Regions from separate parts of the Caballeronia sp. LZ003 genome, predicted to be linked through region 1. Evidence: predicted binding sites of a transcription regulator. Region 1 holds the regulator's gene; the other holds the start of a gene.

What was found. Region 1 encodes LexA, which represses DNA repair genes until DNA is damaged. Its sites were predicted from a motif close to ACTGTATNNNNATACAGT; they were not measured.
Region 2: the regulator LexA is predicted to act here: its motif matches at 2,626-2,643, upstream of imuA (translesion DNA synthesis-associated protein ImuA).

The regions. Positions count from the first base shown of each region.
Region 1 covers NZ_JARUXJ010000001.1:1,392,635-1,398,212, forward strand. Annotated here, with positions in the region: gene QCE79_RS06075 (ABC transporter permease) at 1-251, opposite strand, end outside; gene nodI (nodulation factor ABC transporter ATP-binding protein NodI) at 337-1,287, opposite strand; gene QCE79_RS06085 (universal stress protein) at 1,592-2,101, shown strand; gene QCE79_RS06090 (DUF2939 domain-containing protein) at 2,262-2,879, opposite strand; gene QCE79_RS06095 (hypothetical protein) at 3,038-3,364, opposite strand; gene lexA (transcriptional repressor LexA) at 3,532-4,209, opposite strand; gene QCE79_RS06105 (sulfate ABC transporter substrate-binding protein) at 4,479-5,513, shown strand.
Region 2 covers NZ_JARUXJ010000005.1:77,752-83,329, reverse strand. Annotated here, with positions in the region: gene QCE79_RS31450 (error-prone DNA polymerase) at 1-490, opposite strand, end outside; gene QCE79_RS31445 (DNA polymerase Y family protein) at 505-1,968, opposite strand; gene imuA (translesion DNA synthesis-associated protein ImuA) at 1,892-2,605, opposite strand; gene QCE79_RS31435 (hypothetical protein) at 2,940-3,296, shown strand; gene QCE79_RS31430 (SOS response-associated peptidase family protein) at 3,346-4,305, shown strand; gene QCE79_RS31425 (hypothetical protein) at 4,583-4,864, shown strand; gene QCE79_RS31420 (YjzC family protein) at 5,071-5,316, shown strand; gene QCE79_RS31415 (hypothetical protein) at 5,313-5,537, opposite strand.

The sequences.
Region 1 (5,578 bases):
TACATGGCCTCGAAACTCGCGGACATCATCACGCTCGACGCCACCGTGCCCGCCGCCAGAAACGCGATGTACGACACGCCGTCGACATGGCCGACCATCAAGCCGAGACCGAGGCCTAGCCCGAAGAGATAGATCATCGGATCGGCGAGATTGCCGATCATCGATGCAATGGCGAGCTTCTTCCATACCAGATAATTGCGCCGCCATACCGACATCCAGTTGCTCGCGTTGGCGGGAAGCGCGTTGCTCATGGGCGAGAGCGTATCGGCGTGTTTGGCTCGCACGCGTGTTTTCTCGATGCTTGCGCCTGATCGATCGAAAGTGTCCATCGCTTGATTAGTCCACCATCTCGCGCCCGGTCAGGCGCAGAAAAACATCCTCGAGATTCGCCGGACGATGCAGATAGCGCACGTCCGTCCGGCCCTTCACGCGCGCATGCACGGGCTGCGGGTCGTCGACATAGCAGAAAAGCGTTTCGCCGCTGATCTCCGTGCGCGCGACGAACGGTTCCAGTTCGGCGGCCAGCGCCTGCGGATCGGGTCCGTAGATTTCGATGACGTCCGAACCGATCACCGATTCGATCAACTCGCGCGGCCTTCCTTCCGCGAGCTTGCGGCCTTCCTCGATCACGCAAAGCCGGTCGCACAGGCGTTCGGCCTCTTCCATGAAGTGCGTCGTGAGCAGAATGGTTTTACCGCGCGAAAGCAACGAGCGCAGGCGTTCCCAGATCAGATGGCGCGCTTGCGGATCGAGGCCGGTGGTGGGTTCGTCCATCACGAGCACGTCGGGATCGTTGACGAGGGCGCGCGCCAGCGTCAACCGCCGCCGCATGCCGCCCGACAGTTCGCCGACGCGCGCTTGGGCCTTGCTTTCGAGGCGCGCGAATTCGAGCAACGAAGGCACGATGGCTTCCATGCGCGCGCCTGCCAAGCCGAAATAGCGGCCGAAGACGAGCAGGTTTTCGCGCACGGTGAAGTCGGGATCGAGGTTGTCGAATTGCGGCACGACGCCCACGCGTTGCCGCGCGAAGCGTGCGCGCGCTGGCACGGGTTCGCCGACGAGACGGATCGTGCCGCTGTCGGGCGATGTAATGCCGAGCAGCATCTTGAGCGTCGTCGTCTTGCCCGCGCCGTTCGGGCCAAGCAGGCCGAAACACTCGCCAGGCTGAACGTCGAACGACAAGCCATCGACGACACTTCGCTCGCCGTAATGTTTTCTGACTTCGCTGAATTCGATCGCTGGCGCCGCGTTCGGGTTCGCGCCAGCTCGGTGATTTATGTCGGTCATGCGGCCGTCCTGCGAGGAGAAAACTCAGCCGGCTAGTGTAATCCAATGCACCAGCGCGGCGCTTTGCATGCAAGCGCATGCATCGTTCCTGTGATCGAAGCGTGCATCGCGTCTTCCTGTTGTTTTGGCAAATGGCGCCGCGCGCTTGTCTGGCAAGGCGCTCAGGCCTCTGGCACGGTGTGCGCTAGCGCTTGTTGCCATGTAAGCGTTTTCCATCGTTGCCACGCATGAGGCGACCTACCATGATGAAGATGCGCCGCACTCGATTTGCCGACACCATCGGCTACGCGGCAGGGAGATCATGATGTCAGGCTATCGAAAAATCCTGTTGTGCTACGACGGCTCCAGAGAGGGCCGCAAGGCGTTGCGTCAGGGCGCGAATCTCGCGCTTGCCTTGAACGCGGAGACGCACGTGCTGGCGGTGGTGGATATGCGTTCGAGCATTGCGCAAAGCGCCGGTCTTCTGACCGACATGGCATGCGGACGGTTCGAGGATGCCGCACGCGATATCCTGCAAGAGGGCGTGGAGTGGCTGCGCGAACGCGGCTTGCAGGCGCAGGGGCATTTCGCATTCGGGCATCCGATCGATGAAATCGCCACGCTGGCGGAAAGTCTCAAGGTCGATCTGGTCGTGGTCGGCCATCGATGCCGCAGCGGTCTCGCGCGCTGGTGGATGGGCGCGGGCAACACACCGCTGCTCGATCGCGTGTCATGCAGCATATTGGTTGCGGTTTGTCAGGCAGGTGAGTCGGCCGAAGCGGAAGATGAGGCGGCTTATGCGGCGAAGCCGGACCGGGCCGAAGTAAGTGTTTGAGGATAGGTGTGCGCGATGAGGCTGGCCTGCGTCGGGCCAGTGCTCTTTTGCGCTATCAGCGCCAGCTGCCGTCTCCTTGCGTGACGGCCGCGCACGCTTAACGCCGCAAAAAATGCCATGAAGCGCTTACCGGCACTTTAATGGTTGTCCAACAACGAACTCACCCGTTCAAATCAACCGCGACCAGCTTCCACGTTATCAACCCGTACCGATGAAAGATCGCTGAGTACCGCGCATCGCCGGCACCGTGCTGGTAGGTCACCACGAACGTATCGAAGCTGCGATATCCGGCCGTGGTCTGCGGTGGTTGTCGCGGCGGTTCTTGAGTCGCAACCATGCTCGATGCCGCTTCGGAAGGCGGTGAACTCGCCGCCGCCTGACCGTCTCGAACCGGTGGCACGACAGCGGGTGGATGCTCGCCTGGATCTCCCCGCGGCGGAATGCCATTCAAAATCGCGGCGACGCCTTCGGGCGTAGCGTAGCAATCCACCAGCGGCCCTACGAGCGCCGCGCCGATCATTGCACCGATGATCGCGAGCGGATTGCCGCTCTTCTGGATATCGACGCGCCGCGTCAGCAGTGCTCCGACTTGCTCTTTGAGACTTTCACGCAGTGCGGGGAAGTCGACGTATTCGTTGACGGTCTGTGCATCGCGCGCATCGGCCGCGTGCTTGACGCGGTTCAGTGCGATATAGGGCGACGCATAGACAAGGCCTAACCCTGCAACGATGACGAGAATGACGAGCGTGACGACGAGATAACGCGTAGTGCGGGACATGCGAAGGAACGACCCCCGGCGTGACATGGGTGACATGAAAGAACGATTGACCATGTTCACGCCGGATCTATCCCGAGCTTCATTCCTTGCAGCCGATAGATTGCGGACTGCCTGCATTGCACATAACTCAAATTCACTCGGCAAACGCTCGACCGCCCTCAGGCCAGAATGCCGCTGCTAACGCCGGCGAGTTCCTCGTCGATACACCGGTCGATCATGCGCGACACCTCGCCGATATTGCCGACCATGATTACCCGCGACTCACTGCGATACACCCGCACCGGCGCGCGCTGTTCCGATTCCGCATGCACCGCGCTATTGAGCGACACACGGGCGAAGGCGGGTTGACGCGACGGCAACGCGGGCATCTCGTCGAAGAGATCGGGCGCCGCTTCAGGTCGCGCCACGGCGCATGAGATCAGCGAGCGCAAATGACGCAGACGGCCAAACTGACGAAAGGGCAGCAAACGGGCGAAACGTTCCATGATGACTCTCCAGACGGCGGACGACAGACGACAGACGATAGGACGCACCGCGGCACGCCGCGAGCGGCGGCCGTCATGCTTGTAATTTTTGAAACGTGCCGCGTCGCGCGAGGGCGAGGAGGCGAAGCGGGCGGCGATGTTGACGCGCCGCGCGCTCGAGTCGTGCGTTAGAACTCGCCGGAGCGGATGAGCCCGACCGCGATTCCTTCCAGCGCGAAGTCGCCGCTGCCGGAGCGCACGAAGATGTTTTCGTAGTCGGGATTCTCGGCGACCAATTCCACGCCATCTGGCCGGCGCTTCCAGCGTTTCACCGTGACATCGTCGCCAATACGCGCGACCACGATCTGCCCGTCTTTCGCTTCATTGCGCTTCTGTACGGCAAGCAGGTCGCCGTCGAGAATGCCCGCGTCGCGCATGGACAAGCCGCGCACCTTCAGCAAATAGTCGGGCTTGCCCGAAAAGAACGCAGGGTCGCATGCATAGTGTTGCGAGATATGCTCCTGCGCAAGGATGGGACTGCCCGCCGCAACGCGCCCGACCAGCGGAAGCGACAACTGCATGATGCTCTGATGCGGCAAGGTGAACTGATGCGGAAGATCGTCCGAACGGTCGATGCGCGCGGAGCCTCCCAACAGGCGGATGCCACGCGACGAACCCGCCGCGAGTTCGATCACGCCCTTGCGCGCCAGTGCCCGCAGATGTTCCTCGGCGGAGTTCGCGGAGCTGAAGCCAAGCTCGGCAGCAATTTCGGCACGCGTGGGCGGAAAGCCCGTGCGGTCGATGGCTCGCTGAATGAGCTCGAACACTTGCTGCTGTCGCGCGGTAAGTTTTGAGGGTTTGGTCACTTGCTGGAGCCTCGGCGCACTGTATGGATGGACAGATGACTGTATTTTTATACAGTATTTCGCGCTTTTCAAGCTTTACTTGAAGTTCGTCGCCAGATCCTTTACTGACAAGGCTGCAGCGCGCTCAAACAGTCGCTATTTCTCCCTCGGACTGCGAAAACTCTCGCTTTAGCACTTTTGCATCTAAAAAAGTGAGAAACAATTATTTCTAATCATATAAGCTCGCCTTTAGACTGATTCCGTCAATTCGATAAGACGGAGAACGGGGAATGCATAGCATCAGGGCTGGATTGAAGGGCGGCGCGAAACAACTCTTTGCCGCGCTGGCGATCACGGCGGCGAGTTTCGGAATCTCGGCCACCGCGCACGCGGACACGTCGTTTCTGAACGTCTCGTACGATCCGACGCGCGAGTTGTATCAGGACTTCAACCAGGCCTTTGCGAAGAAGTGGAAGGCGGACACCGGCGAAACGGTCACCTTCAAGCAATCTCATGGCGGTTCCGGCGGCCAGGCGCGCGCGGTTCTAGACGGGCTTCAGGCAGACGTCGTGACGCTTGCGCTTGCTTACGACATCGACGCGCTCGCCTCCAAGGGCATCGTCGGGACGGACTGGCAAAAGCGTCTGCCGGACAATGCATCGCCGTACACGTCGACCATTGTGTTTCTAGTGCGCAAGGGCAACCCGAAGGGCATCAAGGACTGGGACGATCTCACCAAGCCGGGTGTGTCGATCGTCACGCCGAACCCGAAGACCTCGGGCGGCGCGCGCTGGAACTATCTGGCGGCGTGGGCGTATGCGCAACACAAGCCCGGCGGCAACGAAGAGACCGCGAAGGAGTTCGTGACCAAGCTCTACAAGAACGCAGGCGTTCTCGATTCCGGCGCACGCGGCGCGACCACCAGCTTCGTGCAGCGCGGTCAGGGCGACGTGCTGATCGCATGGGAAAACGAGGCGTTCCTGTCGCTCAAGGAATTCGGTCCGGAGAAGTTCCAGATCGTGGTTCCTTCGGTGAGCATTCTGGCCGAGCCGCCGGTGGCGGTGGTGGACAAGGTCGTCGACAAGCACGGCACGCGCAAGCTGGCCGAAGCGTATCTGAAGTATCTGTATAGCGACGAAGGCCAGCAGATCGCGGCGCGCAATTTCTATCGTCCGCGTTCGGACAAGGTGCCCGCCGAGCTGATCAAGCAGTTCCCCAAGCTCAAGCTCTACACCATCGACGACACCTTCGGTGGCTGGACCAAAGCGCAGAAGACGCACTTCGCGGACGGCGGCGTGTTCGATTCTATCTATCAGCCGCAGTAAGCAGGCAAGAGACCGGGCGCCGCGAGGCGCTCGAGTCGCAATGAAAGCGGCCGCAAAGACGGCCG
Region 2 (5,578 bases), on a different contig from region 1:
CGTTGAGCCATTCGACTTGTGCCGAGAGCGCTTCTTCCTTCGCAGGGAAATCCGGCACGAGGATAGCCAGGCAGTCGGGCATGCCACGCAAATGAGCGTGTTCTTTTTCGGGTCTGGAAAGATCGTGCGGCGTAAGCAGGTAACTTCCCTTGGCGGCCCGCATGCGGGCGAGTGTGATTAGCTCGGACAGGTTGCCGTAGCCGTTGCGATTTTGCGCAAGGAGGATGAGGCCAAACGCGGGAGTTTTGTCGGCATGCACGAGCCGAAAATACGAGCCGATGACAAGCGGCAGCTTGTCTTCCTTTGCCTGCACATGCGCGCGCACCACGCCGGCGAGCGAACATTCGTCGGTAATCGCAAGGCCTGAGTATCCCAGTTGCGACGCGCGCAACACCAACTCTTCGCCGTGCGATGCGCCGTGCAGAAACGAAAAGTTCGTGAACGCGAATAGCTCCGCGTAGTCGGGTAGGGTCGACGAAAACAGATCCACGGCGTCAACACCTGCTATCCGAACAGGCCGTGAAGAAACCAGCGGACTTCCTCGGTATTCACGCTCGGTCGCTCGCGGTAGATCCAGTAACAGCTCTTGTCGGTGGCTTCCGCGACGTAGTAGTCGCGCGTCACGAGTTCGCCGTCGTGCCAGCCCGCTTCAATACGCTCGCCAGCGGAAACGAGTTTGAGCGGCGAGCCGTAGAACGGTCTGTGGTTTTTGATCATGAGCCGCACCGGCTCGTTGAGTAGCCAGGTGGGGCGCGGAAGTTCGGCCGGGGGCGGACACGCTTGGGCGGTGTCCTGGACCGGTATCCACTGATTGGCGTGTTCAGGCCGGTGGTCTGAGGTGGGCGCAGGCCGCAGGACATTCTCTGGCCCCAAGCGCGCCACCAGCAATTCGAGCAGCCGCTTGTGATCTTCCGTCGAACCGCCCGGGTCGGGAAACAGCGAATCGCTCGGCGGCTCGGCCGGCTGGACTCGGGATGCGGTCAGCCGCACGGCGATGACGGCTGCTTCGAGCTCGATACGTCCAAGTCGCTCTCTGAGCAGGCGGACCAGGTGTTCCTCGTGCCAGGTGGGTTCGGCAAGCGCAATGTCGATCTGCGTGGGCTCAATGGCCTGGCGACCGCGCTCGTGTTCCAGCGTGATCGTGGCCTGCGTGAGCGCGAGTTGCTGCGCGCTCAGCCAGCCGCACAGTTGGACGATCAGACGGCGCGCGGAAAAGAGAACGGCCTCGGCATGCTCGACCCGATCAAGCAGTTCGGTGCGCGCGCTGAAAGCGGGCGGCAACTCAAGCCACTCGTAGAGTTCAGGAGACAGGCCATAGGCGCGGTCAAGCGACTCCAATAAGTCCACGCCACACCTCTTTTTTAACCCTGCACGCGGCAGGCGTCGAATATCGTCGAGCACTCGGCAACCGAGACCATTGAACCAGTCGCTGAACGACCGAATCTCCGGCACCACCACGAAAGGCAGCACGCCAAGGTGGCGTTCGAGCGAACTCATCTTGAGTACGCGTCTGCGCCCGCGCTTAGCGAGCAGCCACGCGCCCTGGCCGGTCGGCGCCACGCTCATGCGGGCGGTGATGCCGATCGTCCTGACCGTCTCGTTGATCTGCCGGCACACCTGTCGAATGCCGCCGAAAAGCCGAAGACTGGCGGTGACATCGACAATGAGGGTTTCTTCCTCGCGCATGGCGACCTGCGGCGAGAAGCGAAGCAAGGCAAAGGCGACTTCACGCTGTACATCGTGTTCACGCATTGGGTCGCGGTCAACCATCAGCGCATCGGCCGCGAGCGTCGTGACACCTCCTCGTTTCATCCCCACCCTCACCCCCGCGTCTCGTGCTGCCTGGTCCAGCACAATGACCTTGTCGCGTTCCAGCACCACACATCCGTGTTCAGTCGGAGGCGACCACCTCGGACGGAATACCTCCAGCGAGAGCCGGGGCAGGAAGATGGCGACGAATACGGCCATGGGGGCTGAGCAGGATCGGAGACGGTTGAAGGTGGATGGAGAGTGACTCGGTTCGGGTGGGTCCTCGTCGCTTGATGATGTCGACAAAGATGCCGCCGTCGGCGGGCCGCACCCCCAGTCGTAACGTCGCGGGTGACGAATCCTGGGCGGCGGCGAGCGGTCGAACCAGAATCAGGAGCGTTTCGGTTGCTTGTGCCGCCAGATGCAATCGCCGCAACGCCTCAGATCGAATGTGCTGCTGCCAGAAGAGCAGGGCGCCACAACTTCGTGCGTTCAGTACGCGCTCGGCGCACCAGAGCGCATCCGCAGTCTTTGGCGCGCGCAGCATCGTGAGCTTGTTCAGCGGCACACCCAAGTAGGCAAAGGCGAGGCTGTTCGGCACATGCGGGGCTTGCAGCAGCGCGACCGGTCGTTGGCTCGCGGCAATCAGCGCGGGATTAAGCAAGCGCATTTCGCCGATTCCCGGCTGCTGGATGAGCAACTCGACTAAGGAGCCAATGGGCCAGCCCCCGCCGGGTAATTCCGCCGACAGGGCCGCGTAGCCGGTGTCGATCGTCTTGCCGTAGGCCCGCGCGAGTTGCGACCCACGCCAGATCGCAGGATGGATCGCTTCAATGTGCTTGGGCAGAGCGGCCATGGCAAAGGAGGTTCAAAAACACTGTATGGATGTACAGTGGTATCTTAGCGCAGAAAATGAAGGAGTGAATTGCGCCCTTTTAGCTGGACCCCAAAAAAGCTGACCAATATGCTTAGCCCAGACATTCCATGTCGGAGATCGCTGAAGTTGGGAAGTCGACGGCAGCGTGCGCGATCGCCATTACTGCCGGGGGCGACGGCTCATGCATTGCCACGGAATCGCGCTGCAGCCTACGACGGTAGCGCGCCGTTGAAAGCCCGCAGCGCGTCCGCATCTGCAACCGAGGTCGGCCGATCGGTACCATGGTGGAATACGGAGAAAAAGCAGGATCGACATGATGAAACCCGATATCGACGAACTGACTGGCGCACGTGCAGATTTGCTCTGCTTTCTGGTGGCGACCGTAGCCGCGTCTTACGCTTTGACGCACGAATGGCGCGTCGATCACGTGGTGGAGAGCTGCCGCATCTGGCTTAAGCGCAATCTCGTCACGATGGACTGGCTCGCGCGCATCCGCATCGGCCAACTGGCCCTTCAGATCGCGCGGCGCGATCTGAAGGGGGCGGGCATTGCCGTGCGCCAGTCGGACGTGCAGACACTGTTCACAGATGACATGGGCCTGAATCACGCAAGCACGGTGGTGCAGAAGATGATGCGGCTGTGCCGTGACGCCACCGGCACGGCGAGCTAGCGACCCCTTTTCACGATCGGACTTAAGGTCAATATCCAGGGAGACAACAGTGTGCTACTCGGCCCAAATTCAGGCGGACTACCGGAAATACGTCAAGATGTTCGGCGCGCAGATGGACATTCGTGAATTTGCGCGCTTGTTCTGGGAGCGCGCCGAAGGCAGCAAGGCCAAGATTCCGAAGGCGATGGAGGACGCATTTCGCGAACCACAAAGCGACGACGAACGCCAGATCAAAGAATTCATCGATCGGTTCAATGTCGAGCAGACGTCAAAGATCGAGCAGGAGCTTTTCAGGCAGCGCACGCGTCTTGCAGATGCTGAACGCACGCTGCAAACGAAAATCACTAAAGCCGCTACCGAAAGCAAGCGGATCGCGACTGACAAGATCGAAGCCTCGTTGCGACGCCTGGAGGACCTGAACCGAACCGAGTTTAGGCCGCGCGACGCACGGATTTTCCCGGGCACGTTCGCACCGGTCCTAGTGATCGAGAACGGCGAGTACGTCATCAAGCCGATGCGCTACCAGTGCCGAATCGCAGGCAAACCGGCCAACTACGACGTGAAGTACCCCGGCACTTACAATGCGCGGCGCGACAATCTCGAAGGCTTCTGGAAGCCGTGCTTCGGTCACACGCATGGCCTCATGCTGGTTGATGTTTTCTACGAGAACGTCAGCAAGGCAAAGATGGAAGGGACACTGCTGGAGACTCATCAGCGGGACGAAAATGTGGTCCTCGAGTTTCGCCCGAACAACGGGCAGCTGATGTATGTCGCTTGCCTGTGGTCGAAATGGAGCGCTCCGGGGGAGCCTGACTTGCTCTCCTTCGCGGCCATCACAGACGAACCGCCGCCGGAAGTGCAGGCCGCTGGCCACGACCGCTGTATCGTCCCAATCAAGCCCGACAACGTCGAGGCATGGTTGAATCCAGACGCCTCCAATTTGGCCGCGCTCTATGCGATCCTCGACGATCGCGACCGGCCCTATTACGAACACCGGCTCGCTGCTTAGGCGGGCGTGCGCTGCGCAGCTCCAAGCCGACGCCGCTACTACGCAGCGATTTATTCAAAAAGACGCTGATCGTCCCGGTCCTGACTAACATGTCGCGATAGACCTCCTGGGAGGACGCGTGGACAAACTGGAGAAACACCAAAGAACGCGGTCGAAGCGCTTGCTGGCTTTGCAGTTTGCAGTCGCAAGCATCGCTTACACTGAAGGCGTGGTTTGCGAATTGCACGCGGGCGATGCTTGCACAGCGGACCTGAAGTGCTCCAGGTCGCCGCTCTAGATGGCTCGCAAGCTCCCTCGCTTCGAGCCTGTCGGCATCAGAGAAGGCCGAACGTTCTGGCGCAAGTATCGCGGCAACGCGGACGTCGAGCGCATGTTGCTCGAGATCGCACAGGCCCGGGAGGTCATGCAGCAGATCGGCGATTATTTCGACTGCCTGCACAAGGTGTGGGTTGAAGAAAATTTGGGGCAACTGGTCGCCCCTCGAAAAGATTCGCTTGCTGCTGAACGAGCAGGCCCTGCGACAGCGTGTACTCGCGGGACTCAAACCACCGCCTCGTAAAGGTGAACCCGATGACCGCAATGGACCCGATGAATCCGAAACTGAAGTGATCGGCTAGCCTCAAACAAGCCAGAAACATTGACTGGGAATGCAATCTGACGAACTTCAAGGTCAATGACGTACGTCGCGCGGTGCGCGCGCCGTACGAACGCGGGGCACAGCGGTTGCTTTACTCGGTCATCATCCACGTCAACCAGGAGGACATGATGGCAGGCGATACAGCTTATAAACCTGGACAGATCGTGAAGGTGTCGGGTATCTACTCGGTCGTTCACGACGATGGAAAGGACACGTTCGAGGTCACCTGTGTAAAAGGTGAACACTTTCCGCCGACGCGAAGCGGCAAGGGCGCACATTTCGAATTGAAGTATGGCGCGACCCACGCTCATCAGCATGAGGCACTCAAGGGTACGGGATCGGGTACAGAATCGGTTTCGCAATCGCGGACTTAAGCCTTCACGACTACTTCATGCCGACGGCCCGGCGCATTGCAGCGTATGCCTTGCCGCGTGCGCCAGTAGCCGTCCCACGGGTCGCGGTCCAGAGAGCGTTGCCTCTTGACGGCCGCCAGCATGGCCCACTGGTCGCCGTCCCTTACTTCTTCTAGTTCATCCCACGCGATGGGCATCGACACGGCAAAGCCCGGACCGGCGCGGACTGAGAACGCTGCCACGGTGCTCGAACTGCGTCCGTTGCGACATGCCGGATCTCGCC